4 regions of the Paenibacillus sp. SORGH_AS_0306 genome follow, and region 3 is predicted to be linked to each of the others. Evidence: predicted binding sites of a transcription regulator. Region 3 holds the regulator's gene; each other region holds the start of a gene.
What was found. Region 3 encodes Rex, which represses fermentation and respiration genes when NADH is low (regulators of the CRP and FNR family bind a similar motif). Its sites were predicted from a motif close to TTGTGAAATATTTCACAA; they were not measured.
Positions count from the first base shown of each region.

Region 1: QE450_RS09380 (cytochrome ubiquinol oxidase subunit I) is a predicted target of Rex. The motif match lies at 1,595-1,612, and genes of this name have one in related genera.
Region 2: adhE (bifunctional acetaldehyde-CoA/alcohol dehydrogenase) is a predicted target of Rex. The motif match lies at 4,130-4,147, and genes of this name have one in related genera.
Region 4: QE450_RS08965 (L-lactate dehydrogenase) is a predicted target of Rex. The motif match lies at 2,395-2,412, and genes of this name have one in related genera.

Region 1 is NZ_JAUTBP010000001.1:2,183,037-2,191,215, reverse strand. It holds gene yidC (membrane protein insertase YidC) at 1-178, shown strand, start outside; gene QE450_RS09390 (CidA/LrgA family protein) at 350-784, shown strand; gene QE450_RS09385 (LrgB family protein) at 781-1,470, shown strand; gene QE450_RS09380 (cytochrome ubiquinol oxidase subunit I) at 1,687-3,099, shown strand; gene cydB (cytochrome d ubiquinol oxidase subunit II) at 3,086-4,102, shown strand; gene cydD (thiol reductant ABC exporter subunit CydD) at 4,105-5,856, shown strand; gene cydC (thiol reductant ABC exporter subunit CydC) at 5,853-7,676, shown strand; gene QE450_RS09360 (alpha/beta fold hydrolase) at 7,881-8,179, shown strand, end outside.
Region 2 is NZ_JAUTBP010000001.1:2,702,048-2,710,226, reverse strand. It holds gene QE450_RS11750 (sugar phosphate isomerase/epimerase family protein) at 1-929, shown strand, start outside; gene QE450_RS11745 (ThuA domain-containing protein) at 950-1,681, shown strand; gene QE450_RS11740 (uracil-DNA glycosylase) at 1,867-2,556, shown strand; gene QE450_RS11735 (winged helix-turn-helix transcriptional regulator) at 2,736-3,053, shown strand; gene QE450_RS11730 (Crp/Fnr family transcriptional regulator) at 3,166-3,888, opposite strand; gene adhE (bifunctional acetaldehyde-CoA/alcohol dehydrogenase) at 4,220-6,832, shown strand; gene pflB (formate C-acetyltransferase) at 7,522-8,179, shown strand, end outside.
Region 3 is NZ_JAUTBP010000001.1:2,532,143-2,540,321, forward strand. It holds gene QE450_RS10920 (sugar ABC transporter substrate-binding protein) at 1-845, shown strand, start outside; gene QE450_RS10925 (methyl-accepting chemotaxis protein) at 870-2,558, shown strand; gene QE450_RS10930 (cell wall elongation regulator TseB-like domain-containing protein) at 2,651-3,196, opposite strand; gene QE450_RS10935 (amidohydrolase) at 3,227-4,534, opposite strand; gene QE450_RS10940 (redox-sensing transcriptional repressor Rex) at 4,527-5,174, opposite strand; gene dinG (ATP-dependent DNA helicase DinG) at 5,171-8,065, opposite strand; gene QE450_RS10950 (hypothetical protein) at 8,147-8,179, shown strand, end outside.
Region 4 is NZ_JAUTBP010000001.1:2,090,152-2,098,330, forward strand. It holds gene QE450_RS08950 (SDR family NAD(P)-dependent oxidoreductase) at 1-302, opposite strand, end outside; gene QE450_RS08955 (hypothetical protein) at 533-709, opposite strand; gene QE450_RS08960 (WD40/YVTN/BNR-like repeat-containing protein) at 914-2,230, opposite strand; gene QE450_RS08965 (L-lactate dehydrogenase) at 2,479-3,414, shown strand; gene QE450_RS08970 (DUF3900 domain-containing protein) at 3,576-4,676, opposite strand; gene QE450_RS08975 (DMT family transporter) at 4,769-5,749, opposite strand; gene QE450_RS08980 (GntR family transcriptional regulator) at 5,746-6,438, opposite strand; gene bcaP (branched-chain amino acid transporter BcaP) at 6,590-7,996, opposite strand.

The DNA.
Region 1 (8,179 bases), 350 kb from region 3:
AGTACAGACTTTATTATTCCGCAAAATGTATCCGAATAGTATTCCTGTTCAGACCGCACTTGAAATTGAAGTCGAACCTGAACCTGAAACGTTAGAGCCTGTAGCCATAAGTAACACAAAAGCCAAAAAGCTGGCTCGCCAAGCCAATCAAAGTAAAAATAAGTCTGCAAAAGCATAACGCTTATATGTGTCAGGTAAGATAAGATTTTACATCACAAAAGATCATCACTCTTAAAAAGAAGAGGATGATCTTTTTGATGTGATCTTGCTATAAGGGTAAAACTTGGAGAGGTTTTACACCAAAAGAGATATAGAGATAGAGAGTGAAAGACAAAGGAGAGCTATACGTATGAAGATTATTAAAATGGTGCTTCAAATTGCTGTATTATACCTATTTTACATAATTGGAACGTTAATTCAGCAATATTTTCATTTGTTTATACCGGGCAGTGTGCTAGGAATGTTGTTGTTATTTGCTTTATTAATGTTAAATGTTTTTCCTGAAAAGTGGATTCAGACAGGAGCCAATACTTTGCTGTTCTATTTACCGTTGTTTTTTATCCCGGCGACAGTAGGAGTTATAGAGCATCTCGATTTATTTGCAGGTAAAGGACTATTATTGATTCTAATTGTTGTTATTAGTACATTGTTTACGATCGGCATTACAGGTTTTGTAGCGCAGTGGTTTATTACACTGGCTGATCGATCCAAATCTAATGCACAATCGCCTGCTCTTATACCTGAACACAAATTGATCTATGAAAGTAGAGATCAGCACAAATGAATATAGGTATAGCTTTATTAATGATTGTGATGACGTTGGCGTTATATGTTGTAGCTAGTCTATTGTACAAACATGTACGGATATCAATTCTAATTCCTGTACTAACAACCACTTTTATGATTGTTGTTATTTTACTACTTACGCATACTTCGTATTCTACTTATATGATCGGTGGAGAATGGATCAGTAAATTAATGGGGCCTGCTGTGGTAGCTTTAGCTTATCCGCTGTATCGACAACGACATTTGTTCAAGCAGTACGGGTTATCTATTCTGGGAAGTTCATTAATTGGTGTTGTCGTAGGAATGCTGAGCGGAGTGGGGATGGCTTTGGTATTGGGATTCAGTGAACCTTATATTATTTCTATTATTCCTAAGTCTGTTACGACACCTGTCGCTCTTCAAATTTCGAATAATTTAGGTGGAGAAGCTTCGCTTACTTCTGTCTTTGTAATGATTGCTGGCTTTACAGGGGTTATTTTGGGGCTTGGTTGCCTGAAATTATTTCGGGTTAAAAATGCGATTAGTGTCGGCATTGCGCTAGGTGTCTCATCCCATGCACTGGGAACAGCTAAAGCGTTAGAACATGGAGAAATCGCGGTCTCGATGGGATCATTAGCATTAACAATCAGTGCGATTGTGTCTTCTTTTATCGGGCCATTAATATTAGTAGCGATCTATCATTAAGTTGTTATCATGTAAATAAATAATATAAAAGTAGTGATCTCAAAGTCGATGAATTTCATCGGCTTTTTTTATTTTGTGATCTCAATCACATTTTGTCACTTTTTGTTACATTTTTAAAGAAAATTTGTGATTTTAATCACAATCGTATCTATGACTTTTTGACTACAATGTATTTAGTTTTTTAATCAATTTTCAGAAAAGAAAGGAAGTTATCGGATGGATGTTCTTATGCTATCCCGGATTCAGTACGCGCTAACGACCGTATTTCACTTTTTCTTTGTACCGGTATCGATTGGGCTCGTATTGTTGGTAGCTATTATGGAAACGATGTATGTTATCACTAAAAAAGATCAGTACAAAGTAATGACCAAGTTTTGGGGCAAGCTGTTTTTGATCAACTTTGCTGTTGGAGTGGTTACAGGGATTTTTCAAGAATTTCAATTTGGCATGAATTGGTCTAATTATTCACGTTTTGTAGGTGATGTGTTTGGTGCACCACTTGCAGTAGAAGCTTTATTTGCCTTTTTTCTGGAGTCTACGTTTATTGGATTATGGATCTTTGGTTGGGAACGCTTGTCTGCCAAAGTACATTTACTCTGTATATGGTTAGTAGCGTTCGGAACAACATTATCTGCATTCTGGATATTAACAGCGAACTCATTTATGCAACATCCTGTCGGATTCACGATCAATAATGGACGTGCCGAAATGAATGACTTTTTTGCTCTTATTACCAATGGTCAAGTGTTGGTTGAATTTCCACATACCGTATTTGGTGCTTTTGTTACTTCAGCCTTTCTTATGGCAGGAATCAGCGCATATAAAATGCTGCGGCGTGAAGATATTGAAGTATTCCGCAAGTCATTTCAAATTGCGATTATTGTAGGCATCGTATCATCGTTAGGAGTAGCTTTTAGCGGTCACTCTCAAGCTCAATATCTAGTAGAAACGCAACCAATGAAAATGGCTGCTGCTGAAGGGGTATGGAACACTACTGCTGAAAAAGCACCCTGGATGTTAGTAGGTGGAATTGATACCAAGATGCAACAAAATACATTCGAGATTAACTTTCCACTTAAAGGATTACTCAGTTATCTATCATATGGAAAATTCACAGGTTCTGTGACAGGGATGAAAGAACTTCAAGCTCAGTATGAGCAAAAATATGGCGAAGGCAATTACATACCACCTGTCAAAACAACATTTTGGAGTTTCCGTATTATGGTAGCTAGCGGCATGTTAATGATCGCTTTATCTGCTTATGGTGTGTATCTAATGTTCCGACGCAAAGTAGAACAAGCACCGAAATGGTATTGGTATGCGATGATGTATGGGATTGCGTTACCTTTTATCGGCAATACATCCGGTTGGATTATGACAGAAGTGGGTCGTCAACCATGGACAGTATTTGGACTCATGACTACCGCAGATAGTGTATCACCAAGTGTATCCGCAGGTTCTGTGTTATTTTCGACGATTACGTTTACTCTGGTCTATACCGTTCTTGGAGCAATCACAGTGGTTTTATTTGTTCGTGAAATAAAAAAAGGCCCAGGTGATGAACATTCGCATGACGATCATTCCAATGATCCGTTTGAAATGGAGGAGTTGAAACATGCTATCTCTTAATGAAGTATGGTTTGTATTGATCGCTGTATTGTTTGTTGGTTTTTTCTTTTTAGAAGGTTTTGATTTTGGTATCGGTATGTCTACGCAGTTGTTAGCTCGTAATGATATGGAACGTCGTATGCTAATTAACTCAATTGGGCCTTTCTGGGATGGTAATGAAGTATGGTTAATTACAGCAGGCGGAGCGATGTTCGCGGCATTTCCGAACTGGTATGCGACAATGTTTAGTGGCTTTTATCTTCCTTTTGTAGCCTTATTGCTGGCTTTGATCGCTCGTGGTGTTGCTTTTGAATTTCGTGGTAAAGTCGGTCATTCTGCATGGAGCAAGACGTGGGATATGTGTATCTTTTTCGGTAGTTTGTTACCGCCTTTGTTATTCGGTGTGGCTTTTGCAACGATGCTCAAAGGATTACCAATAGGAGCAGATATGGAGATGCATGCAGGGTTTGGAGATATTATTAATCCTTATTCTCTTGTAGCAGGTGTAACAACGGTTATGCTCTGTATCGTGCATGGTTTAATGTTCGCTGCACTACGCACTACAGGCGATATTCGAGTACGAGCAAGTGTAATGGCACGTAAATTGCTGATCCCACTTGCAGGATTGTTGGTCTTACTTGCTATCTTGACCTCTGTATATACAGATGTTTTTACTGTACGTGGTCCGATTCTAATCGCTATAGCAGTCGTAGGTGTGATTGTATTTATACTTGCAGGATATTTTATGAAACAAAAGCGCGAAGGATGGGCGTTCGGTATGACAGGCGGATTGATTATTTTATCGATTGCTTCTGTTTTTATCGGCTTGTTCCCGCGTGTAATGGTCAGCTCGCTAGGAGCCATGTATGATCTGACTTTATACAATACAGCTTCCGGGCATTATTCGTTAAAAGTAATGACGATTGTAGCCTGTACATTATTACCGTTTGTACTTGGTTATCAAATCTGGACATATTTTGTGTTTCACAAACGTCTACACGAAAAAACACATTTGGAGTATTAATCATGGGTAAAGGGCTAATCCAACTACAAGGCATCAAACCGATTATGGCATTAACAGGTCTATTCACATTCGTGCAGACAATCGTTATTATTATGCAGTCGTTATGGTTGGCAGAAGCGGTCTCCGGTTTATTTACCGGGGATTCTCTTCATCATCAGCTTGGTCATGTCTTCGGATTCGTAGGTGCTCTGGTTGTTCGACAATTATTATCAGTAATCATGCAAAAAATAGCATATGATTTCGCAGAGCGGACAGGCAGAAGTATGCGCAAGCTGATGATGGATCAATTATTTGAACTTGGACCTACATTTGCAATGGGACAGGGGACAGGTAATCTTGTAACACTTGTGCGTGAAGGTGTATCCAAGTATAGAACATATCTGGAGCTGATTATTCCGCGTATGATGTCTAATAGTCTCACTCCGTTATTGATTGGGATTTTTATTTTAAAGTTAGATTGGATCTCGGCACTGATTCTGGGAGCTGTATTTCCGTTATTGATTATTTTTATGATTTTACTTGGCTTGGCTGCGCAAAAACAAATGGATAAGCAATGGGCAACATATCGCGTATTATCTAATCATTTTGTCGATTCATTAAGAGGGCTTGAGACTTTACGCTTTCTCGGTCGGAGTCGTGCGCATGAAGAAACGATAGGACGCACCAGTGAACGTTATCGTAAAGCAACGATTTCTTCGATGCGTGTTGCTTTTTTATCTTCATTTGCTTTGGATTTCTTTACGATGTTATCTGTTGCTTGTGTAGCGGTGAGTCTGGGGCTTCGCCTTGTCCATGGCACTATTATTTTAGAACCGGCGTTAACGATTTTGATACTTGCACCTGAATTTTTTGTACCTATTCGTTCATTAGGAGCGGACTATCATGCCACGATGGATGGCAAAGAAGCTGGTGAAGATATTCAGCGTATTATCCATACCTCTACCACGATCGGTACAGTAGATGCACAGAACACTAGCGATATGCATCGTTCTAAGCCTGTATGGTCAGCTTCCAGTCAGATGGTATTGAATCAGCTTTCTGTACAGCATGATGCAGAAAGTAACTTCTCTCTTGAACAGCTTAATCTTCGTATTGGAGGTTATTGCAAAATTGGTATTATTGGTGAAAGTGGAGCAGGCAAATCAACACTGATCGATGTATTAAGTGGGTTTCTTACACCTACACAAGGAGAAATCCTATGGAAGGATAGTCTAGGAGAAAGTTATCCGCTCAATTCTAATGTCTGGCGTCAACAAACGACATATATTCCACAGCATCCTTATCTATTCAGTGGCACATTAGCAGATAATCTTAGATTGTATGAACCTGAAGCAACCGATGAGCAATTATGGCAAGTCATTCGTGATACAGGATTATATGATCTGGTCAGCCAATTGCCTCAAGGTATCGAAGAACCGGTTGGAGGAGCTGGACGCACACTCAGTGGAGGTCAAGAACAACGTGTTGCGCTTGCACGCGCTTTGTTAGGGCAACGGCAGATTATGTTATTAGATGAGCCGACAGCACATTTAGATATAGAAACAGAGTATGAATTAAAGCAGACTATGTTAGAGCTTTTTAATAATCGATTTGTGATTCTAGCTACTCATCGCATGCACTGGATGGTGGATATGGATTGGATTATTGTATTAGAACATGGACAGATTGTAGAGCAAGGCACTCATGAACAATTACTAGCACGTCAAGGTGCTTATTGTCGTCTGATTGATAGTCAATGGGGGGAGAGCGCATGAGCAGTCAGGGATGGGTAATGTCTTATATGCGTGTTCATGCGTTTCGATTTGCAGGTATTATTGCTATTGGCGCATTGACGCTACTGTCAGCAGGGATGTTGACTTTTACATCAGGATTTTTAATTTCCAAAGCAGCCTTATGTCCAGAAAATATACTGATGTTATATGTACCGATTGTAGGAGTACGCGCATTTGGGATAGGCAGATCGGTGTTGCGCTATGTAGAACGTCTGCAAGCTCATGATGCGGTACTGCGTGTATTATCCAAAATGAGAGTGCGTCTATATCGAACGTTGGAGCCTCAAGCATTACAACTGAAGTCACGTCATCAGACAGGCGATCTATTAGGCATGATGTCTGACGATATCGAATCTCTGCAAAATATGTATGTTCGTACTATTTTTCCAGGTATCACTGCACTGATTATGTATGGAGCGGTTGTCTGTGCGCTCGGTTGGTTTGATATGTCTTTTGCAATGTTGATTGCTGTGTATATTTTGATTCTGATTGTGATTGTACCGATCTTTTCGCTTCTGATGACACGTACATTTCAGAAAAGACTTAAAAGTAACCAATCTGCGCTCTACCGTCACTTAACCGATGCTGTACTTGGACTAAGCGATCTGATGATTAGTGGACGAGCAAGTGAATTTGTGAATCAGTATGAAGAGAGTGAACGTCAGGCAGCCGTATATGAACGTAAATTAAGCCGTCACAAACGTTATATCGGTCTAATTACTCAGACAGTTATAGGATTGATTGTCGCACAGATGGCAATCTGGGCAACGTCACAAGTAGGCGAAAATGGAATGGATGCGACATTATTAGCTGCTTTTATTCTAGTCGTTATTCCACTTGCAGATGCGTTTATCCCTGTGACTGATGCGGTGCAGCGTATTCCTGTATATCAAGAATCACTTCAACGTTTAGCACAGATCGAACAATCAACAGTTTATCCCAATAAAGAACATGCTCAATCTTCTCAAAACTTCACATATCTTGCTAGCATCAATGATTTTTCCAATGATGATCAATTCTTTATTGAGAAAGCTACTAGACCACCTGCTATTACATTAAAAGAGATTTGTTATAGTTATCATGAGCCAAATGAGTATGCAGTCAACAATATAAGTATAGAAGTAAAGTCCGGTCAAAAAATAGCTATTATCGGTCGCAGTGGAGCAGGCAAGTCGACCTTGCTTAAATTAATACAGGGCGCTTATCTTCCTCAGCAAGGGCAGATTTATATTCAAGGTAAAACGATAGCAGAGTGGGGCGATCAGATTACAGAACAAGTATCTGTACTGAATCAGAAACCTTATCTCTTTGATACCAGCCTACTAAATAATATTCGTCTTGGTCGTCCAACAGCGACAGAAGAGGAAGTCAGACAGGTGATAGAGCAAGCACAATTAAGCGAGCTGATTGCTTCTTTACCAGAAGGAGATCAGACTCCAATGCGTGAAGCCGGTCAGCGCTTCTCAGGAGGAGAACGTCAGCGTATTGCTCTTGCACGTGTATTGTTGCAAAATACGCCGATTGTGATTCTGGATGAGCCTACAGTCGGTCTAGATCCACGTACGGAACGTGAACTTATTCGTACGATACTGCAAAGTTTACAGGGCAAAACATTGATCTGGGTTACCCATCATCTGCTTGAAGTACAACAGATGGATCATATTATATTTATGGATCAAGGAAAGATTGCGATGCAAGGGACTCATGAATACTTAATTGATTCTTCTGAGCGTTATCACAGATTATATCAATTAGATCATCCCCAGTGGCGACAACGTACACTAGAGAAAGTATACACATAATATAAGTAAGATATAAAGTTTTTAAATGATGATGCACCATAATAAAAAGCAAAAAGGCTGTCTACTGATCTATTCGGTAAACAGTCTTTTTGCTATGTATTGTAGAATGTGTCTCATTATTGGGTAATGCTTAAAGAGATATGTTGAAAAAGATATATTAGCAAACATCACAGTAATATATACCGCTAAGGAGGCAAATTAGATATGGCTCATCAAGTAGAAAATGTTATCGAACATCGATTTGCTGAAGTGAATGGAGTGAAATTGCATTATGTGATCGGTGGAGAAGGTCCTACGGTTATGTTATTGCACGGATTCCCGGATTTCTGGTATACATGGAAAGAACAGATTCCAATGTTAATAGAAGCGGGTTATCGTGTGGTGGCTCCTGATCTGCGTGGATACAATCTTTCTTCCAAGCCAGAAGGTGTCGATCATTACAGTATCGATACATTATGTGCAGATGTCAATGGATTAATTGAGCATTTAGGCGAAGAGCAAGT
Region 2 (8,179 bases), 170 kb from region 3:
GCTTTGAAGAAGCATTGGATTATGTAGCTGAAAAAGGCGTTAAAATGGTAGAGCTTGGTTCTGGCGGTAATCCAGGTAATGTTCACTGTAAGCCTGACGAATTACTTGCAGATGAAGGTAAGCTTAGAGCATTCAAGCAAGCGATCGATTCTCGTGGTTTAACGATTAGTGCATTAAGCTGTCATGGTAACCCTTTGCATCCGCAAAAAGCGATTGCCAAAGAATCCCATGAAGACTTTATCAAATCCGTTCAACTGGCACAGAAGTTAGATGTAGCGGTTGTAAATACATTCTCCGGTTGTCCGGGTGATAGTGATGATGCGAAATACCCGAACTGGCCTGTAGCACCGTGGCCGAATGATTTCCAGGATCTTATGAAATGGCAATGGGAAGAAAAAGTCATTCCATACTGGACAGAGAATGGTAAATTCGCTGCTGATCATAATGTAAAAGTTGGTTTGGAACTGCATGGTGGTTTCTCTGTGCATACTCCAGGTACACTATTACGCTTGCGTGAAGCTGCTGGTGAAGTGATCGGAGCGAACCTTGATCCGAGTCATATGTGGTGGCAAGGGATTGATCCGGTACAAGCGATTAAAATTTTAGGGAAAAATAATGCAATTCATCACTTTCATGCTAAAGATACGCTCGTAGATACCGATAATGTTAATATGCACGGTGTAACAGATATGCAAGACTACACCAAAATGCAAGATCGTGCATGGCAGTTCCGTACAGTAGGCTTTGGTCATGATAACAAAACATGGGCTGATATTATCAGCACATTACGTCTAGTTGGATACGATTATGTTGTAAGTATAGAGCACGAAGATGGTCTAATGTCAGTAAATGAAGGTTTCACAAAAGCTGTCCATAACTTGAAGCAGGTTTTGATTGAGGAAGAACTTGGTGAGATGTGGTGGGTCTAATATAGAGGAGGAAGTTTTTTATGATTAATGTAACGGTCTGGAATGAGTTTGTACATGAGAAAATCCGTGATGATGTCAAAGCAGTATATCCTGATGGGATTCATACTGTTCTGGCGGATGGGCTATCGAAGGAAGGCTTTGCCTGCCGTACAGCTACACTCGATCAGCCGGAACATGGTTTGACAGAGTCTGTGTTGAATTCTACCGATGTGATGTTATGGTGGGGACATACAGCTCACGAATTAGTAGATGATGATATTGCAGAAGCGGTAGCAAGAAGAGTCAATGAAGGTATGGGATTAATCGTTCTTCATTCAGGGCATTTCTCCAAACCATTTAAACAATTAATGGGAACCAGTTGTGATCTAAAATGGCGTGTAGCCGATGAGCAAGAAATTCTATGGTGTGTGAATCCTACGCATCCTATCGCTCAAGGTGTTAACCCTTCAATCACATTGGATAAAGAAGAAATGTATGGTGAATTTTTCGATATTCCTGCTCCTGATGAATTGGTATACTTGAGCAACTTTGAAGGCGGAGAAGTATTCCGTAGCGGTTGTACGTATCGTCGTGGACATGGTAAAGTGTTTTACTTCCGTCCAGGTCATGAGACGTATCCAACGTATTACAATCAGGATATTATGCACATTATCTCTAACGCTGTACGCTGGGCGTATCCTGCAATAAATACACGTCCTGAATTCGGTCGCACAGAACCTACACGTGCACTTGGTAGTAAAGTAATGGCGTAACAGCTATACCAAACAAACTGAGTTCCAGACAGTATTAATCATAGAAAATAAATCTTTCAAAAGTGCGCGTGTATGGTTAATAGCCTACAGGCGTACTTTTTTTGGGATTTTATCCAGCAAGATCGCTATTATACACTGATGAAAGCACTCTACCATGTAGATTAGTGATAGAAAGGAGTGCATGGATGTCTAAAGCACAAAGAGAATCACAGATTGGCAATGTTCCATTATCGCCAACACGAATTAGCGAATGTTTGGAGCGAGTAGCCGGACATCGGTTAGAAGGATTTTTAGGTGGTTATGGTAAATTTCCGGGTGGATTGATGATGGTAGGGGAAGCACCGGGAGCAAATGAGGTTGAAAAAGGGATTCCTTTTTGTGGACAAGCAGGTAAAGTGTTAGATGGTTACTTTGATGCCTTGAATATCACAAGAAATGATCTATATATTACAAGTACTGTACGTAGTCGTCCATATAAAGACAAAATGATTCAAGGTAAACATACAGCCGAACGATCAAGTCGATCGAATCGTACGCCGACTTCGTATGAAGTATTTGCGTTTGCACCTATTTTGGATACTGAGATTGAAACGGTACAACCGCAAATTATTATTACGCTTGGCAATATTGCTTTACAACGATTACTAGGCAAAGGATACCAAGTCTCTCAGGTTCATGGTCAAGCACGGCGCAGTCATATTCAACAAGTCGATGCCGATCATATGGATCAGGGATATCATTGGTCAGAACAGGAATACTGGATTTTTCCTATGTATCATCCTGCGGCAGTATTGTATAATAGATCATTGACAACTATTATTGTAGAAGATCTGGTCATTTTGCGAGAATTGATCGATTTAACGCTACAATCATAATATAATGTTGAAAGATTGAGCATTAATCTGTAATTATGTAATGTTTTCGTTCTCTTTTCAGGTAAAATATGCTAAAATATATGTACTAACTAATCGTAAGTTAACATCGTAATATGATGAAATACGAGCTTATGACTATCCGATCCCGTGTTTCGGAACAATTGAAGAGGTGAGAGAACATGGAGCAACACCAGTTGGGATTATGTCCCCGTTTTGAGACCGCGTTTTCATTTTTAGGAAAAAGATGGAACGGTCTAATTATTCAATCATTAATGAGTGGTCCTAAACGTTTTAAAGATATTTCTAATCTGATTCCGATGATGAGCGACAAAATGCTATCTGAACGAATGAAAGATCTAGAAAGCAGTGGAATTCTGATTCGTCAGGTATATCCAGAGACTCCTGTTCGAATCGAATATGAGTTAACAGACAAAGGTCGTGCACTTAAGCCGGTTATGGAGCAGATTCAGAACTGGGCAGAGCATTGGGTAGAATAGTACGCTATGAATGAATCAAAAAAAGCTTTCCGCTATGAGTAACACACGGAAAGCTTTTTTGGTATCTTTAGTTGTCTAAACAGGTAAGTGTATAGAAGATACTGAATATTCATTAGATTCTGCATATTTCTTTAGGGCATAATTCACAGTGACATACTTCTTGTAAAGCTTCAAGATCATGGATAATGATCATACCGTGTTCATATTCGATACTTTCTTTTTTACGTAGATCGCTAAGCATCCGGTTTACACTTTCACGAGTAGCACCAATCATATTCGATAAGTCTGTATGCGTGATTTTTTTGTTAATCAAAATAGAACCTTGATCATTGTAATCTTCACCATACGTATTGCTTAAACGAATCAATGTAGAGCAGAGTGCACCTGGTTTACCATATAACATCAAGTCGCGCACTTTAGTCTGAGTCAGACGGTGATGCGTTCCCATCCATTTCATAAAGTCGATTGCAAAGTCGCAATACTGACAGATCATTAATTCTAATTCTTTATGTTCGATCACAGCAACTTCTGTATCTTCTATTGCTTCTGCTGTAAATCCAAGGCGTGTACCAGAGAATGGGTCAGCTTGACCGATCATATCTCCTGCTTGATACATATATAGAATCAATTCTTTACCTTCATCGGTTGATTTCGTTAATTTAACGCGTCCACTTTTAAGGAAATATAATTTATCGGATAAATCGCCTTCCCAGAATAAATGAGATCCTGCTGCGATACTACGTTCTGTAGAATGGTTAAGTAATCGTTCCTGATTAATTTCCGAAAAGCATGCTGTATTATGACGTGGTTGAGTTTCTTCTAAAGACTTGTTCATTATTATTCGCCCCTTTATTTCAATTATACGTGAAATTAATCATAATGCATAACATTTTAGGAAAAAAATTGGAAATTAAATGATTAGTTAAATTCTACATTATATAGTAATAATGATGACTTACAAATGAAGAAAAGCTTCTTCGTACTTTGTGATTAATTTCACTATTATCATACATCTTTTTATATTAAAATGCAAAAGGAAAAAATGAAATAGAATAAATTTAAAAAATAAAAATTGATTGTGAAAAATATCACATTATGATTTATGTCTCTATGCTATGATCAGTGCGTAGACAAAAGCAATACACATTCTGAGGAGGATGAGAGAAATGGCTGTAAAAAATGATGCTAGTCGCAACGTGGAATTGAGTGCACAGGAAGAAATTCAAAAATTAATTGATAAAGCTAACAAAGCGCACGCTGCATTTATGAATATGAATCAAGAACAAATTGATAACATCGTACAAGCAATGGCGTTAGCTGGTCTGGATCAACATATGTATCTTGCTAAACTGGCTGTTGAAGAAACAGGTAGAGGTGTATATGAAGATAAAATTATCAAAAACATGTTTGCTACTGAATATATATACCACAGCATCAAAAATGATAAAACAGTCGGTGTTATTGAAGACAATGATTATGAAAGCTTCCAAAAAATCGCTGAACCTGTCGGAATCATTATGGGGATTACACCTGTAACGAATCCAACATCAACAACGATGTTCAAATCATTAATTTCAATTAAAACACGTAACCCTATCATTTTCGGCTTCCATCCATCTGCACAGAATTGTAGTAAAGAAGCAGCTCGCATTTTGCTTGAAGCAGCTGTAAAACATGGTGCACCTGCAGATTGTATCCAGTGGATTGATGCGCCTTCAATGGACAAAACAAACGCTTTGATGAACCATCCTGATGTAGCCATGATCTTAGCTACTGGTGGTGGCGCAATGGTTAAAGCAGCATATAGCTGTGGTAAACCTGCACTTGGCGTAGGTCCTGGTAACGTTCCTGCTTTTATCGAGAAAAGTGCTGATCTACAACAAGCTGTTAATGACTTAATTCTTTCCAAATCGTTTGATAATGGTATGATCTGTGCTTCTGAACAGGCTGTAGTTATTGAAGAACCTGTCTATGAAAAAGTGAAAAAATTAATGATCGATAACGGTTGCTACTTTGTAACAAAAGAAGAAGCAGGCAAATTAACAAACGGTGCAATGAATACAGATAAATGTGCAGTGAATCCTTCTATTGTAGGACAATCTGCTGTAAAAATTGCTGAACTTTGTGGAATTACTGTTCCAGCAGACACCAAAATATTGGTTGCTGAACTGGAAGGTGTCGGTACGAAATTCCCATTATCTGCTGAAAAATTAAGCCCTGTGTTGGCTTGCTATAGAGTTAAAAATGCGGATCAAGGGATTGAACGTGCTGCACAAATCGTAGAATTTGGCGGTATGGGTCACTCTTCAGCTATCCATTCTAATAATGATGAAGTTATTCAAAAATTCGCTAACCGTCTACAAACTGGACGTATTATCGTGAACTCTCCTTCTACACACGGAGCTATCGGTGACCTTTACAACACTAACTTACCATCTCTAACACTAGGCTGTGGATCTTATGGTCGTAACTCTACTTCTTCTAATGTAAGTGCAGTGAATCTGATTAATGTGAAAAGGGTGGCTCGTCGTACTGTGAATATGCAATGGTTCAAAATACCTTCTAAAGTTTATTTTGAAAAAGGTGCAACTCAATACCTTGCTAAAATGCCTGATATTAGCCGTGTTGTGATCGTAACAGATGCGATGATGGTACAACTTGGTTATGTAGAAAAAGTACAACATTACTTGCGTCAACGTCAGACTCCAGTAGTTGTTGAAGTGTTCTCTGATGTAGAACCAGATCCATCTACAGCTACAGTTGAACGTGGTCGTCAAATGATGGAACGTTTCCAACCTGACTGCATTATCGCTCTTGGTGGTGGATCACCTATGGATGCTGCTAAAGGCATGTGGATGTTCTACGAATACCCTGATACTGAATTTGATAACTTAAAACAAAAATTCATGGATATCCGCAAACGGATTTACAAATACCCACATTTGGGACAAAAAGCACAATTCGTAGCTATTCCTACAACTTCGGGTACAGGTTCTGAAGTAACATCGTTCGCAGTTATTACAGATAAAGAAAAAGGTAACACTAAATATCCTTTGGCTGATTATGAGTTAACACCAGACGTAGCGATTATCGATCCTGAATTTGTATACTCTTTACCTCGCGTAGCTGTAGCTGATACAGGTATGGACGTATTGACTCATGCGATTGAAGCTTATGTATCTGTAATGGCAAGTGACTTTACCGATGGACTAGCAATCAAAGCGATTCAACTGGTATTCCAATATCTAGAACAGTCTGCTCTAACAGGCGACAAACTGGCTCGTGAAAAAATGCATAATGCTTCTACGATTGCAGGTATGGCATTTGCGAATGCATTCTTAGGTATTAACCATAGCTTGGCACACAAATGGGGTGGACAATACCATACAGCACATGGTCGTACCAATGCGATCTTGTTGCCACACGTTATCCGCTACAATGCGAAAAAACCAACTAAATTCGCATCGTTCCCTAAATATTCTCACTTTATCGCTCACGAACGTTATGCTGAAATTGCACGCATCCTAGGATTGCCAGCACGTACAACTGAAGAGGGCGTAAACAGCTTGATCAATGCTATCCGTGACTTGAACCGTAAATTAGGTATTCCAGAAACATTTGAAGCTTTGGGCTTTGATGCAAAAGACTTTGAATCTCGTGTCGATTACCTTGCTGACCGTGCATTTGAAGATCAATGTACAACAGCGAATCCTAAATTACCTTTAGTGACTGAACTAGCTGATGTATACCGTAACGCATTCTACGGTAGATTTGAATAAGTATACTTTTGAAATAGTAATCATGTAGATTGAAAAAAGGATCACTCCACAAATGCTTTTATAGCAGAGTCGTTGGAGATGATCCTTTTTTTCTTCTTATTTAAATGGTATCTCTAAAAATAGGCTCTCAAGATATGCTATTGAAAATAAAAAATAAAGCAAATATGGAAATTCACCTCATAACAAAAGAACGATCTCCTAGTTTGCGATATGAGCAGAACTAATGAGAGTCGTTCTTTTATTCGTAGAGAGGAGTGATGCAATGTCCAACATTATTCTATAGTGCGTAGATAGAATAATACAGAAATAGTGTGATATATTTCGTTGTTAGAAGTCGTATATTCCGGTATTATGCTACAGTTATTTGTTGCAAAATCTTATGTATATTTTTGTATTAGTAGATTGATATTACTGTGTTTACAGCATAATTAGTTGCTTGCTTATGCTGTAAAAGGATTTCTGAATATCTGTAATAGTTATTTTTAAAAACTGTTATAGATACAGAATGTGATAAAAATCATAATAAAAATGCGATTTTGTGATAAATGTCACATACTCTGCTTATGAATTACATCATAATAAAGACATAGCCGGAGGGAGAAAATAACAGCTTCCGGTATCGTACAGGCGAGACAAGCATTAGCTTAAACGCTTTTGTGATTTTATTCACAATAATGGAGGGATTATCAATGTCAGTTATCGAAAGAAATGTACAGGATAATTTAAAAAAAGATGCATGGCGCAATTTCAAATCAGGTAAATGGGCAAAACATGTAGATACTCGTGATTTTATTGAGCAAAACATTAGCGCATATCAAGGAAACGAAACATTCCTAGCTGGCCCTACTTCAAATACAAAAGACTTATGGGATATTATTTCTAAACTATCTAAAGAAGAGATCGAACGTGGCGGAGTATGGGATGTAGATGCTGCAACACCTTCTACTATCACTTCACATGGTCCTGGATACTTGGACAAAGACAAAGAACAAATCGTCGGTGTTCAAACAGATGCTCCTTTCCGTCGCTCGCTTCAACCGTTCGGTGGTATCAAAATGATGATCGATGCTTGTAAAGCGTATGGCTTTGAAGTACCAGAACAAATCATTGATATCTTCACTAATATTCGTAAAACGCATAACCAGGGTGTATTCGATGCTTACACTTCCGATATGAGAGCAGCACGTAAAGCAGGTATCATTACAGGCTTGCCAGATGCTTACGGTCGTGGACGTATTATCGGTGACTATCGCCGTGTAGCATTATACGGTGTAGACTTCTTGATCAATGAAAGAAAACAAGATTTGAATGACATGGAAGTTGACGTAATTGATGAAGAAGTTATTC
Region 3 (8,179 bases):
GAGTATCTATCCCAGATATGAATGACCGTTTTATCAGTTATGTAGCAGCCGGCATGGAAAGTTATGCCAAAAAACATCCTGATGTGAATGTAATTTATGCTGATGCCAAAAATGATGCTTCTACTCAACTTCAACAAATCAAAGAATTTATTGCGCAAGATGTCAAAGCTATTGCTTTTCTACCGATGGACCCCTCGATTTCAAAAACGATTGTTGATCTAGCCAATCAAGCGAATATCCCGATTGTGGCCGTCAATCGTACTTTCAAAGAATTAGATACTCTCACTTCTTATGTAGGTTCAGATTCATTAACCGCTGGTAAGCTTCAAATGAATGAAGTCGCCAAACTTTTGGGCGGAAAAGGCAATATTGCTATTATGGATGGCGATATGGGTAGCGATGCACAGGTTAACCGCACCCAGGGAAATAAAGACGTTATCGCTAAATACCCTAATATGAAAATTGTTTTTGAAGAAACAGCGAATTATGATCGCGCTAAAAGTATGGCACTAATGGCCAAATGGTTAGCATCCGGTCAACAAATTGATGCGGTTGTTGCCAATAATGATGAAATGATTATTGGGGCTATTCTCGCAACTCAAATTAATGGAAAAGATCAAAATATTGTATTTGCAGGTGTAGATGGTACGATGGATGCTTTGAATTTTATGAAAGCTAATAAATTAAAAGTTACCGTTTTTCAAAATGCATCTGCTCAAGGTAGTCAAGGTCTTCAAACAGCAATAGAAGCTGCTAATGGTAAACAAGTTCCTAAAGAAATCAGCATTCCTTATGAACTGATTACCCCAGCTAATGAAGAAAAGTATATAGCGAAATGGAAATAAGTATATATGAAGGAGTGGTCTGCGATGCGTCTATCTATCCTGCATAAGCTTTTAGCTGGATTTCTTGCTATTGCTCTTATTGCTGGCTGTGCGGGAGTGATCTATATTATGTCTCTTCAACAAATTCAGCAATCGATGAGTACAATTTTGGATCGTTATGTCACTCTAAAATCACAAGCAGATAATTTGAAATTTTATGCTACTACTCAAAATGGATATATGCAGACCTATATGCTGAGTCGCGATTCGTACTATGGTTCTCAATTATTAAGTACGAATGATCAGACGACCAAACTTTTGAATGAGATGAAAAGCTTAGTCGTCTCCAAAGAAGATACCGCTCAATTAGATTATATGCTGAAAATGAACGAGTATTACAAAACCCACGCTCAAGAACTGTTCAACCTGCCTCCTGCTCAAGTGGATCAATCTTATCTTGATGTGATTACCAGTGTTATTCCTGTAGGAAGTATTATTGTTAAGTTTGCTCAACAATTTTCAGATCAACAAGATGCTTTGATGACGGCTGCCAAAGATGAAAATACACAAAAAATAGCACATGTTCGCCAGCTAGCTATCGCAATCAGCATCATTAACTTCGCATTAGCGATTATTATTGGCATCTTTATTTCACGTCTTATCTCCAAACCATTACAAAAATTAAGTAAAGCAGCCAAATCTATTTCTACAGGGGATCTCAATATTGAAGATGTAAATGTTAAGCAAAAAGATGAATTAGGGGAGTTAGCGGTTTCCTTTAATAGTATGAAAAATAACTTGCGTCATCTTGTTCATGAAATTAATGATAATGCTTCGCACGTTATTACGATTTCTAAAGATGTTGCTAGTGGTACGTCTGAAACAGGTAAAGCTGCTGAACACGTTGCAGACATTATGTCTGATCTATCTAACAGTACACAGGATCAAGTTAAAATTGTAGAAGGTGGATTACAAACTGTCTATGATGTTAATAAAGATATTCAGCAGATTGATCAAAGTAGCCAGCAAGCGATGAGCGTTGCGCAACAAGCACAAAGTCAAGCGCTACTCGGTAATCAAGAAATAGTACATGTTATGAACCAAATGGATCAAATTCATCAACGTATGAGTAAATTGGAAGTGATTATTTCTTCGTTAAACAAACGCTCTGGAGAAATTGAAGAAATCAATAATGCAATTTCTTCGATTGCAGCTCAGACGGGTCTTCTTTCTCTCAATGCAGCAATTGAAGCTGCACGTGCAGGTGAACACGGACGTGGATTTGCTGTAGTTACTTCCGAAATCCGTAAACTTTCTAACGAAACCAATGAATCCGTAGATCGGGTGAGAGCACTTGTCAATGCTATTCAAAGTGAAACAAAAGGTGCTACCGAATCGGTGGAAAACATGGTTAAAGAAGTAAGTCAAGGTATTGCTGCGGCTCATTCTGTAGGTAATTTGTTTAATACCATTAAATCTCTAACCGATCATACCACTTCTGAAATTAAAGAAGTGACTGATTCTATCCATCATTTATCTGAACATTCACAGAAGATTGTCAAATCTATGGAAAATATCTCAAGCTTGACCGATCATGTTGCTTCTAACACTGAAAGCGTAAGTGCAGCTACAGAAGAACAATTAGCTTTTTTGGAAGAAAGTACAGCTCATACCGCCACACTTCATTCTATGGCTGAGAAATTACAAAATACGGTACTGCAATTCCGCTTATAATCTATGTTTAATTAACAAAAAAGCATGATCTTTGGATTCAGTATATGAATTCCTTAGATCATGCTTTTTTATATGGTTTGAGCTTGATGATGTTATTCTTGCCCTGTTCCTTTTAAAGTTGCAGGCAATTCCATAGGTCCACCTAATTTGGTTCCATCACGGAAATTGTAGAAAAGATAATAATAACGTTCATTCAGTTTGGCAAAAACTTGCCATGCGTATTTTCCATTATATGAGCCAGGTACAATTCGTACAGCTTCTGCTCCAGGCAAATCTTTTTGCAAAAGATCGGTGGCGGCTTGATAGGATACTGTACCTGCTGTTTTCTCAACATGCACTGCATTAGCTCCTTCTGCTACCGAACCGTCTATATTAAATTTGACCCAGACCATTAGATCTTCTTGTGCTGTATTTTTACCTTCTACGACCCAATACGTTGAACTATCTGTCCAGACGGAATTAAACGTACGCGTCACAGATACAATATCTGCTTTTTCCTGTGCGCTATTAATAGCCAGTTGTTCTTTACTCCATGGCTTTGCCATTACATGCACATAAAATTGATTTACACCTAATATCAGCAATCCTACTACAACGATAATGATTGCAATCCACTTGCCACTTCCCAAATTTCGCAAAACACGCCATCCTTTCCTGTCGACTTCCAGTTAGCGTTTAAGCAAACCTTCAAAAGCACTTTGGGCTTCATGACGAATTTTTTCTTCATCCAATGTTAATGATATACCGTCTTTGATCAATTGCTTACCGTCTACCCATACATGCAATACATCTTTAGCAGATGCAGAATAGATCGTATGTGAAATAAAATCAGTACGTGGTAAAAAATGCGGTTGATCTACATTAAGTGCTGTAATATCAGCTTTCATTCCTACAGCGAATGTACCTACATCATTCAAAAATACAGATCTTGCACCGTATTCAGTACCCATTTTCAATGCTTCTAATGCAGGCACAGCTGTTGGATCGCCGGATACTCCTTTATGAATAAGAGCAGCCAAACGCATTTCTTCAAACATATCTAGATTGTTATTACTTGCAGGGCCATCTGTTCCCAAAGACACAACAACGCCTGCACGCAACAGATCCGGTACACGCGCTACACCACTTGCTAATTTGAGGTTACTGCCCGGGTTATGAGAGATCGCTACTTTATTCTCAGCAAGTACTTCGATCTCTTCATCATTCAAATGAACAGCATGAGCTAACAATGCTGGACGAGTGAAAAATCCTAATTTCTCCAAATGAGCTACAGGACGTAGTCCATAATCTGTAACGTTTAATTGAACTTCTGCTAGTGTCTCAGACATATGTGTATGCAGCGGCAAATCCAAATCATGAGCTGCTTGTACAAATTGTTCGATGTATGCAGGTGGACAAGTATACGGTGCATGTGGAGACATCATCGTTGTAATACGTCCATTCGCTTGACCATGCCAATCACGTGCAAAGTCGATTGATTGTTTTAGCTTTTGCTTTTGTTCTTCTTCTGAACACAAGCCGATTACACCACGCATCAATACTGCACGCATACCCGATTGTTCTACCACTTCGGCTACACGTTCTGAGCGATCATACATATCGAGGAATGTAGTTGTACCGCCTTTTAACATTTCTAATACAGACAGAGCAGTTCCCCAGTATACATCGTCACTTGTAAATTTCGCTTCCATCGGCCACATTTTTTCTTGTAACCATACTTGTAGAGCAAGATCATCTCCATATCCACGTAACAACGACATCGCTGCATGACCATGACTGTTGACTAGACCCGGAATAAAAAACAAATGATTGCCATCTACTACGGTTGTGTCTTCTTCGATCACAGGTTCTTCTTCTCCAAGATACGTAATCCATCCATCTTCAATCACCATATGTCCAAAAAGCATTGATTTCTCTTCGCTCATTACAGCAAACATACCGTTTTTGATGACCCATTTGTTCGAGGTGTTATTCATTAGTTTCATGTTCCTTTCCATCTTCCAGATAATAGGCAAGGCTTAATAAATCCGTTGTAAAATCAGCAGTATGCACACGAATATGCGGTGGAGCTTTCAAAATAATCGGTGCAAAGTTCAAAATAGCCTCAACCCCTGCTTCAATTAACTGATCCGCTACACGCTGTGCTTCAACATTAGGCACTGTAACAATTCCGATACGAATACTTCTCGCTTTGACTGTAATTCCAAGTTCATCAATAGGCTGTACGACTAATGTATTGATTAAAGAGCCTACTTTCGAATCATTAGAATCAAACACAGCTACGATTTTCATTGTTTCTTTTAGATACATATTATAGTTAGAAAGGGCATGCCCTAGATTACCAGCGCCTACAAGTGCCACATTGATTTGTTGATCTAATTTTAAAATATGACGTATTTTCTCAATCAAATACGATACATCATAACCGATCCCTTTACGTCCAAAATCTCCAAAATAAGCTAAATCTTTGCGAATTTGTGCTGGATTCAAGTCTAGTTTTTGTCCCAGTTCTTGCGAAGACACTGTAGGAACTTCACGTGTGTGAAGTTCGTTCAGATATCTAAGGTATACAGGTAGTCTTCGCACGACTGCTTCTGATATTTTGTCGGATTTCATGCTTGCTCCCCCTCTTGATTTACAGTTTCCTTTTCAGGTTCGGCCTGGCTAAGCCATTCTGTAATACGGGGTACCATCTGCTCTGTCGGCATATGTTCCATTTTGGGACCGGGCAATGAATATAGAAAATGCTTGCCATAATAGGACTCGATCACACGAGTGTCATAGACAATAACGATTCCCCGATCACTAGATGTCCGTACTAATCTACCAAAACCTTGTTTGAAACGGATAACTGCTTGCGGTACAGATAATTTCATAAATGGATTTTTCTTTTCTTTTTTCAGCCGTTCACTTTTGGCTTCAAGCAGTGGATGATTAGGCGGTTGAAAAGGTAAACGTACGATCGCCAGACAGGTTAACGCTTCGCCTGGAATATCGACCCCTTCCCAGAAGCTACTTGTACCCAGCAACACCGAAGCGGAACGCTCTTGGAATCTTCGAGTGAGCTTGGTACGACTTCCTCCATCGACCCCTTGTCCAAATACTGCAATATCGCTATGTGATAACTTCTCTTTCAATGGCTCATACACCTGCTTGAGCATCCGATAAGAGGTAAATAACACCATCATTCGTCCATTGGTCGCTTTGGCAGTCTCCGCTAATGAGTTCGCTAACGTATCTACAAAGAACGCATCACCAACACTGCCTTTGACACTTGGAAAATCTCGCGGAATTAACAACAGCGATTGCTCACGATAATTGAAAGGTGAAGATAACTGTTCGGTCATCAATCGACCTTCTTTTTCCGCCTCTACAAGCCCTAACTGTTCAATCATATATTGGAATTTCTTTTCTATTGATAATGTCGCTGATGTCAAAATAATACTTTTCTTTTTATCAAAAAAGTACTCTTTCAATTGCTTGCTCACATCAACCGGTACAGCATACATCTGTAAAGACTTGCTACGGTAATTCCCATTAGCTTCATACCAGTAGACCGTATCTGTACTTTCCAGCTTCACAAATTGACGCAGATCATCTCGTACCACTGTTAAGTCTTTGAATAGACCTGATACGTCTGTTACCAGACTATCTGTGCCTAACTGCTCATCGCTGTCTTTGATCTGATTCATCACTTGCTCGCCTTTACGAATCAACTGGCTCAGTCCGATATGAATCTGATTCTCAAGCTCTGTAATCACATTCCATTCGGTCGGTTGCTTGTCTGGTAAAAGACGAAGTGTAAACTGCCCGGCTTCACCAGGAGCGGCATCACTACGCTGAGGTAACAAAGCAAATAGTAACTCGCTCAATTTATCCCAGTTTTCTTTGACATCTACAATTTCAGGATATAGATTATCAATCGCTATCGCCCAATCCATACCACGTTCATTGCCAGAAGAGCCTAATTGTTGACGCAAAATCGCTAACTGACCATTTTTGCTGTCTTTGAACAATCGTAACAGTGGATGAACCAATGTGAAATATTTCATATGCATACCCAAGTGCTTGCCTGCGACATCTTCTAGATGATGTGCTTCATCAATAACCAAGCGATCATAAGCAGGTAACAATTGATGTCCTGCTTTGACATCGGTAAATAATTTCGAGTGATTGGTAATGACTACATCTGCTGTACCTGCTTCATGCTTCGCACGATGGTAAAAACATTTGCGGAACCATGGACATGCACGACCCAGACAAGAATCGGTATCACTGGCTACCGTTTCCCAGAAGTCAGCACCACGATTACCCATATTGAGTTCTTCATCATCGCCAGTTTCTGTCGCATTTAACCAGACAATCATTTGAGCTGCAATCAATACATCTTCTTTAGGGCTTTGAAATTCTTTTGTATTTATTTTATGCTCAAATTTGCGCAGACACAAATAATGCTGGCGTCCTTTGAATACGGCAGCACGAAATGCAAATGGAACAACTTGAGTCAATAATGGAATATCGCGTTCTCGCAACTGTTCTTGCAAGTTAATCGTATGCGTACTTACCATGACACGATCGTTTTCTTTGACACTATGATAAATCGAAGGTAATAAGTATCCTAGCGATTTGCCTGTTCCTGTTCCTGCTTCGATCAATAGATGCTTATCATCGGTCATCGCTTTGATCACTTCTTCAAACATACGATTCTGCGGTTCCCGTTCTTCATAGTTAGGAAGCAGATTACGTAAGTTTTGTTTCACTTGATCTAAAAATTCATCAAATGAAACATCTGCAAGTGGCATATTACCTCGCTCTTCATGAGCCGGCAAAATTTCATTCCAATCGCCTACTTTTAACGCCAATTGACGGAAAAAGCGATGTTCGTCCAAATCTTGAATCGGCTGTGCTTCTTTCTCCATCCGCACGCCATCAAAATACCAACCCAGATCACTATCCTGATTATCAAATAATTCAGATAAACGCTGGACTGTAATTAATGGTAGATCATTTAACTCTTCCAAGCACTTTAGAAATACATGAGCGGTCGCTAACGCATCACTATCTGCTTGATGAGGACGATCATGGACGAATCCCAAGTCTCTGCTCACCATGCTTAACTGGTAGCTCGATAGATTCGGGAAAAAGATACGTAACAGATCCATCGTATCCAGCACTCGACCTGTAAATGCCAAATATCCGGTCTGATCTAAAGCACGTTGCAAAAATCCTAAATCAAAACCGACATTGTGCCCGACAAGCACAGCATCTTCTAATAGAGGAATCATCTCCAAGATAACATCGTCTAACTCTGGAGCATTCTCTACATCTTCATTTTTAATTCCTGTTAAACCTTCTATAAAAGGAGGAATCGGCACTCCCGGCTTCACCATAGAAGAATATACAGTGGAAATACTTAAATCATGATCTATAATGGCAAGCCCAACTTGAATAATATCATCGGTGGACTGAGTACCTGTGGTCTCAAAATCCAGTACGGCAAATTTCATGGATGTCTAAATCCTCTCCTTGCTGTCGTCTCAACCTGATGTCGAAATGTTCACCTATCAGCATACCAGAAGAAGACCGTTTTGAAAATCAAAGGGTGGGGAGTTATTCAAATT
Region 4 (8,179 bases), 440 kb from region 3:
AATTCATAAGGAGATTTCCAGCGGGATACCCCAGCATTGTTGATTACTATATCTATCTGTCCGGTCGTATTTACAATTTCTTGAATCGTATCGATTACATCTTGTTCACGACGTACATCACACGGTAGAAAATGAGCCTGTCCACCACTTTCACGAATAGTCGCGGCAGCTGAAGCACCTTCTGGCTCTAACGTATCTGTTAAAAATACAGTAGCTCCTTCTGCGGCATAACTTTCGGCTACGGCTTTACCGATTCCTTTGGCTGCACCGGTTACGATAACTGTTTTAGAAGCATATTTCATAATGTATCCCCTTTGGAGTTCGTCTATAAGTACGATGGTTCTATACTGCTTATTTCAACGATTAAGAGCATTACGAAACATACCTGTCTAGCTCATATGTAATCTGGTAGTCTAAAAATCAACAAAGGAACACACTTCTTATGCATCTGTGAAGTGTGTTCCTTTATGAAGTGCCGGTATATAATCCTTTGGAATGTCTAGTCTGACCTGTAAATAAACTTGCTGATCGATTATGCATAATACGCTTGTAAAAGCTCCTGAGTATCATCTTTAGCGGCATCCAATACACCTTGATCTGCCCAACATGCTTTGCAAGCTTCTTCTTCACGACATTCATTAGCATCTAGACAAGTGTAGCAAAGGTTCATGTAAAAGTTAGTAAGATTTTCATTAGTATTGTTTCTCATCTTAATCATCTCCTTGTTTTTTCTACATCCCAAGCATAACTGATTTAAAAGCACATTAATGTGATTTATTTCACAATCAACAAAGAATTTTAAATTATTTTTTGATGTTCTAAAAAGAAGCTATTGTGATACACAAAAGATCGATGACACAACCCCATAATGGCGTACGTCATCGATCTTTTTTACTTATCTGCTGTTATTTTTTTATAGTACATGCCATGTTTTGCCACCGTCTGTCGTCTGCATTAATAAAGAACGTCGTTCTTCATTTTTGGCAACTAATAACCAGCCTACATCCGCAGAGAAAAATTGCAATTTAACCAATTCAGGATATTTATTCAATGTGTTCTGCAATGTGTTATTAATAGGTAAAGCTTTCCATGTTTTGCCTTGATTAGCTGTACGGTACACGATGCCATTGACTACAGACCAACCGATTTTATCATTTAAAAAAGTAGGTCCCATCGATTGATTGACTCCGGTCTGCGCTTGTAGAGCAAATGGAGCAAAGTTCCATGTCTTCCCTGCATCGTGAGTAAAGTATCCGTTATAGCTAGTCTGGCTATCTTTCACACAACCAATATTCATCCAACCTGCTGTTTTGCTATCACCAAAAAATTGAGGTTTGCCTGTGGTGAAAGAATGACAAGCTGGCAATTTTTTATTTTTATCAAAGTCTGGCCCTGTTTTCCAGGTTTTGCCCCCATTACTTGTAATATATAAATGAGGTGTACCATGTTGTTCCAGGGTTACAAATCCATTGTTACGATCTCGAAAAGACATTCCTACAAGCTTACCTAATTGCGGGATCGCTTGAGCGGTTGAACCTTCAGTTACAAATACGCCTGTGTTTTGCATAATTTTTTTCCATGTGTTACCACCATCGGTAGTGGTATATAATGCTTTCTCTTGCATATCTGCTGAATCTTTTGATGAATCCAAAGAAGTCATTACCCAACCATTGCTACTATCAATAAAATAAATGCCCAATACAGTAGCTTCATCATTTAATGTAGCAAAGTTCCAATTTTGCCCGCCATCGGTAGTATGCAGAATCAATGTTTCTCCTACACCTGACGCATTGCGAATCACCCAGCCGTTATTTTGATTCAGGAAAAAGATATCTTTGCCATACGTAGGTGGTTCTGAAAAAGTGACCGTTTGTGCAGGAGATACATTATCCCATGTGTCTCCACTATCCTGTGTAACATATATACGTAATTCGTTACGGGTTACACCCCACGCAAGCCCTGCACTAGCACTTAGTAGTTGAAAGTCTGTCAGTCTTGTCTGAATCTTATATCCTCTTTCAGCAGAAGATCCCCCCTGCTTCGTATCGGATGTTGCTGTATGGTTAAGGGTAAGTGTCTGCCCCTGATCTTCAGTTTGCATTTTTTTGAGTTCTTGAGTTGATGCTTTGTCTGCTGCTGGATCATAATCACTTGTAGAAGATTGACAAGCACTAAGTACAAACACAAGTGTAATCCATATAAAAAGCGCTTTGCGCATAGTTAACTTCATTCCTTCGCTCCTTCCGCACTTACATAAAGCTATCGTATTTCAATTATTCATGACCCTTATAAGAGTAAACTAAAATGAACATAGGTTGTTTACAGAAAAGTTACAAGCGATTACAGATTTCGCCGTTTTAGCAGGGTTTTCAGCGACTTTGTACATTTGCTGATGTGTGATCCTTTTTACATTGGTCGCGCTTTCCGTTACAATAGTAGCGAATCTGTAACAAAGATCAATTAAGGAGATGATAAAAAATGACAGTATCTGAATCTGTATCCAAGCCCCACCGTGTCGTTGTTATTGGCACAGGAGCCGTAGGCTCCACAACCGCTTACACCCTTCTACTCCACAAGAGAATGTCTGAACTCGTCTTTATTGATGCGAATCACAACAAAGCTCTTGGCGAAGCACTCGATATGAACCACGGACTCCCATTTGTCGGCGGCGTCAAACTATGGGCAGGTGATTATTCGGATTGCAAAGACGCAGATATTATCATTATCGCTGCCGGTTCAAATCAACGTCCAGGCGAAACCCGGATTGATTTGTTAAATCGGAACTCAGCCATCTTCGAAGAGATTATTTCGAATATTACGAAATATAATAATAGTGGTATTCTACTGATCGCTACTAATCCAGTAGATATACTCAGTTATGTATCCTGGAAAAAAAGCGGTTGGCCATCTAATCGAGTGATTGGTTCCGGTACATTACTCGATAGCGCACGCTTCCGTTATTTAATTGGTAAAGAAAAAGGCATTGATCCTCGTAGTATTCATGCTCATATTATTGGTGAACATGGTGATTCCGAGTTGCCGGTATGGAGTCTGTCTAATATTGCAGGAGCTCCACTGGATTTTGAAGAAGACAAACAAAACGAAATCTTTGAAAATACGAAAAATGCCGCTTACGAAATTATCAATGCTAAAGGCTCTACATCGTATGCAATAGCACTCGCTCTAGACCGCATTGTAGCCGCTATTTTACAAAATGAACACGCTGTATTGAATGTATCTTCTCTACTTGAAGATTATCATGGAATCTCTGATGTATATCTCGGTGTACCTGCTATTGTCGGTCGAGATGGTATTCAGGCAAAACTACCGATTCCTATGAATGAGCATGAAGAACAATTACTACGTGATTCTGCGAAAAAACTGAAAGATCAGATTGCACAGCTAGATATTTAAGTCGTATATAGATAACTATAGACTATCTTCTATTCATATGACAAATCTCTAATTCATCTATATCTATAGAATGACTTCTCAGTATAAAAAAAGTGGATTTAGGTGTAAAACCCTGAATCCACTTTTTTTGATTGTATAGATCAAATTTTGCTGTTATCTGATCAATAAGGAATATCATCATCACGTTCAGGTGCTTCATTGGCGCGATCTACTAATCGTCTAGCGACCACTTCAAAAGACTCCGGCTGTAACAGTTCGACCGGGGAAAATCCTTTATCAAATGTAAACGCATCGCCTTCAATCACCATTGCATAATGATCGCCTAATTTGGCAATATGCAGTCGGTATCCGTAATCAGCTAGTAGTCCACGAATACTGGTATCCCCTAGCTTCATTTTGATCTCAATCTCTGGCTTGATCTCTACGATACGCTCTGCCGCTTCGATCACATGTTGAGGTTCCCATTTTTCTTGAATATCCCGCTTTTCACTGGCTGCCCATAATTCTAGATCATGCTCTTCTTGTTGACGTTCCAGGTTAGTCGCATCCGGCCACTTTTCTTCCACATAAGTCTGTACATAATCCATCACACGTTCATTTACAATCTCAGGAATAGATTGTTCATACGTAATATATTTCAAAAAGTCTTCAAAGTATCGCGCATGGGACGATTGATGAATTTTGAGCTCCCATTCTTCAATCATGCCTTCTTCTGGCATATGAGGGTATTGGATCGATTTCATATTCCGAGCACTGATCGCCATTTCGACTTCGCTAATCAGACTACGTTCATCAGAGATACGTGCAATCCGCTGTTCAAAATCACATTTCATTACAAAAATAAATGGATCATCAAAATGGGTATCCAGCTTTGCTTGTGTAATAATCAATGCTCCTCCACGTACAGAGCTTGTTTCTAGATAGCTACGTACCAGATCGTCGCAAGCATTTTTGAAATCTTCTTTGTTATCAACAGCTCTAAGGCGAGTAAATAAATTGAAGTTGGGATTACTGGTCAATTCATGTCCCGGTTCTACTAAAAATGTACCTATTTTGGTAGGCGGTTGTTCTGTGCCTGGATTTTTTTCTACTTTGCGCTTAGCGGTACGGGTAAATTCAGCATGAAGAAACTTTTTGATTTCACTTTCTTCATACTCATCGTCATCTAATGTCTGATAATGTTTATAATTTTTGTTTGTCTGCCCTTCTTTGCCTTCAACTTGCAGTACAAAAAAAGATAAAAATTGAATATCAAATCGCATAATAAACTCCTTTAATATCGCTCAATTATTCGCATAATGATCAATGATAATAATCTGATCATGACCGAATTGTAGATTATATCCGAAAAACATTACATCACCGAATGATTGGATTTTCGCTTACGAGTGATACCTGGTTCACGAATCGATAACCATGCGTTAACGCCCATGCCACCGATCACCAGTATCAATCCTACCCACATTCCTATAGAGGATAGCATTACACCCAGAAGCAACCATTCTCCCAGTAAAGTGAATACGACTTCTAACGCTTGGGTTGCTTCTACAGTTGCTAGACGAGCAGGATGGTGCCTTACTTGATCGGTAGCCCCGAAGAATAACACGGTAGCTACAACGCCGGAGAATAGCGCTACTAGAAATGTCTGTCCTGTCTGTGCAGTAGAAGGCAGTCCCGAGTGCATATAACCAATCCAAGCCAAAATGATCCATACGGGAAGACTGGCAATACTCATTCCCAGTGTTCGCTGAAAAGCATCCAATCGTCCATCACAGACTTCCATCATTTTACGATTGCCTAACGGATAAGCAAAAGCAGCAATAGTGATAAGGACAATGCCTTGCCAGCTAGCACCTTCTGTATGTTGTCTAATTTGCTCCCATTGCATTAATGCGATTCCTGTCAAAATAATTAATGCTGCTAACATCCCTGCTCTCGGTATCTTACCCCGTTCTTTGATCGGGCCTTCAGGTGTATACCGGATAAATAGAAATAATGGCGACATAATCATACCCGCAACAATCGTCATTTCAAAAGCCGCTGCGGTTAACCAACCTGGTGAATAGATAGCCGCCGCACACAGCGGTGCATAAAACAAACCAAAACCGATAATACTCCATATCAACCACTGGATAGGAGATTTCTTCATTTCAAGCCATAACGATTGTAGATTACCACGTAGAATAACCAGTATAGCCAGTAAAGGGATCATAAAAAAGTAGCGAAGCGATGCACTCCATAACCAGCTTCCTCCACTAACTTCCATCGATCGATTCAGTACAAATGTAAAAGCAAAAAAGAATGCCGCCGCGACACCAATCAGAACAGCTTTCATCGTTCACCTTGATCGGTAGCAGATTGGGCATGATCAGCAGAAGAAGCTAACCAATTGCCCAGACTCATCCAATTCTGTTCTATTCGTTCCGCAGTTAATAGACTGTCTTTTGCTTCACAAGCTTCTATAATCAGTCGATGGTCTTCCGGGGAATGCGTATGATCAATACTGCTGAATTTGGCGTATTCTAATCGTCTAATCTTTGGCATAACCCGGCTTAATGCGGCTATAATCTCGGGATTATGGGCTTGTTGTACGAATACATCATGAAATTGATCATCTGCTTGAATAGCAGCAGAAGCATTCTGCTGTTGAAGAGCAGTAATCAACTCTTGATTGAACTGTTTTAGCATATCATAATGTGAGGTATCCAAGTAAGGAATAGATAAGCGTGCCGCCAAACTATGTAATACTGCCGCCACTGTAAAAGCATGTACTGCTGATTGTTCATATAAAGGAGCAACCCGCGTAACAGCTCCTGGAAAAGACTCGATTAACCCTTCATCCTCCAATCGTTTGAGTGCTTCACGTACCGGAGTACGGCTTATCCCGAATTGCTCTGCTAATTCTGTATCGTTTAATTTTTGCTCGGGCAATAATTCTAAAGTGACAATGCCTTGTTTGAGCGTATCGTAGACTTGATCACGTAGCGTCGGTCGACTTATTTTTTGTATAAGATTATTTTTCATAAAACCAATATATTGCATATTGGATATAATCTCAATAATTTTAGCCTTATCTGTTGATCAATATCCTGCAATATAAGCAAAAAATCCTCCAAACTGAGATATCAACCACAGTTCAGAGGATTTTGTTTAGAATTACAATACTGTTATAAGATTAACGATTTTTGCGGTTTGGATTCAGTAGACTATGATTACGTCCATATGCGAAGTAAATCAATAATCCAACAAACAACCAGATAAAGAATACGATCCAAGTTAATGGTGCAAGGCGAGTCATTAAGTATACACAACCTAGCGCACTAATGATTGGAATCCAAGGAACCAATGGCACGCGGAATCCTTTTTTCAGATTAGGATGATTACGACGAAGCACAATAATCCCTAGACTTACTACAGCAAAAGCAAACAATGTACCGATATTGGTCAATTCAGCTAGATCCCCCAATGGGATAAAACCAGCGAAAATAGCGATAATGATACTTGCAATCCATGTTCCTTTAGCTGGTGTCTGCCCTTTGCCACTAATTTTCGAAAAGACTGGAGACAATAGTCCATCACGAGACATCGAGTACAATAGACGACTTTGTCCATACATCATAACAAGCAATACTGTAGTGATCCCTGTAATCGCTCCGAGAGACACAATCCAAGCGAGACCATTCAAGTTTACAAATTCAAAAGCAAATGCTACAGGATCACTAACATTCAACATTTGGTAAGGTACAATCCCTGTCAAAATTAACGAAACAATAATATACAAAACAGTACAGATTGCTAACGAAGCAATAATACCGATCGGCAAGTCACGTTGTGGACGCTTAACTTCCTCTGCCGCTGTAGATACTGCATCAAATCCGATATAAGCAAAAAATACTGTTGCTGCCCCTGTCGTTACACCTGCCATACCGAAAGGCAAGAATGGATGCCAGTTCTCAGGTTGTACATAAAATACACCTACACCAATAAAGATCAATACAACGATCAATTTGATAGCAACCATAATTCCGTTTGCACGCGCTGCTTCTTTCACTCCGCGTGTTAACAAGAATGCGATAATCAGTGTAATCGCCGAAGCAATCACATCAAAGTATGTCCCTTTTTCCGGACTAAACGCACTGGTCAGCGCATGTGGGAGTTCTAATCCAAATCCGGATAGTAGACTCTGGAAGTATCCAGACCATCCACTAGCTACCGCCGCACTCGCGAAGCCGTATTCCAGAATCAAGTCCCATCCTAGAATCCAAGCAATCACTTCGCCGAAAGCTGTATAACTGTATGTATACGCACTTCCTGAAGCCGGTACAGTTGAAGCAAATTCAGAATAACATAATGCTGCAAACGCACAGATAATACCTGCTAATAGGAAAGATAGTACCAATCCAGGACCTGCATACTTAGCAGCAGCCACCCCTGTTAATACGAAAATCCCTGTTCCAATAATAGCCCCAACTCCGAGCGTCGTTAGATCAAGAGCACCTAATACTCTTTTAAGCCCTTTTTCTTCCGATTCTGCTATAGGTTTACGTCTGAATAAAGAAGTCTGTTCTTTATTACTATTCATACACAAAATCCTTTCACTGTGAGGTATTATGACATTTTTTTATAATATTAAAGGACACCTATAAAAAACTACATAATACTACACTGTGATGCGTTGAATTAATAAATTTATTTACGAATAATCAATAAATTATGAGATAAAAGCTTTCATTGGCTCCAATTTGGTAAAAAGTTTATCCTTATT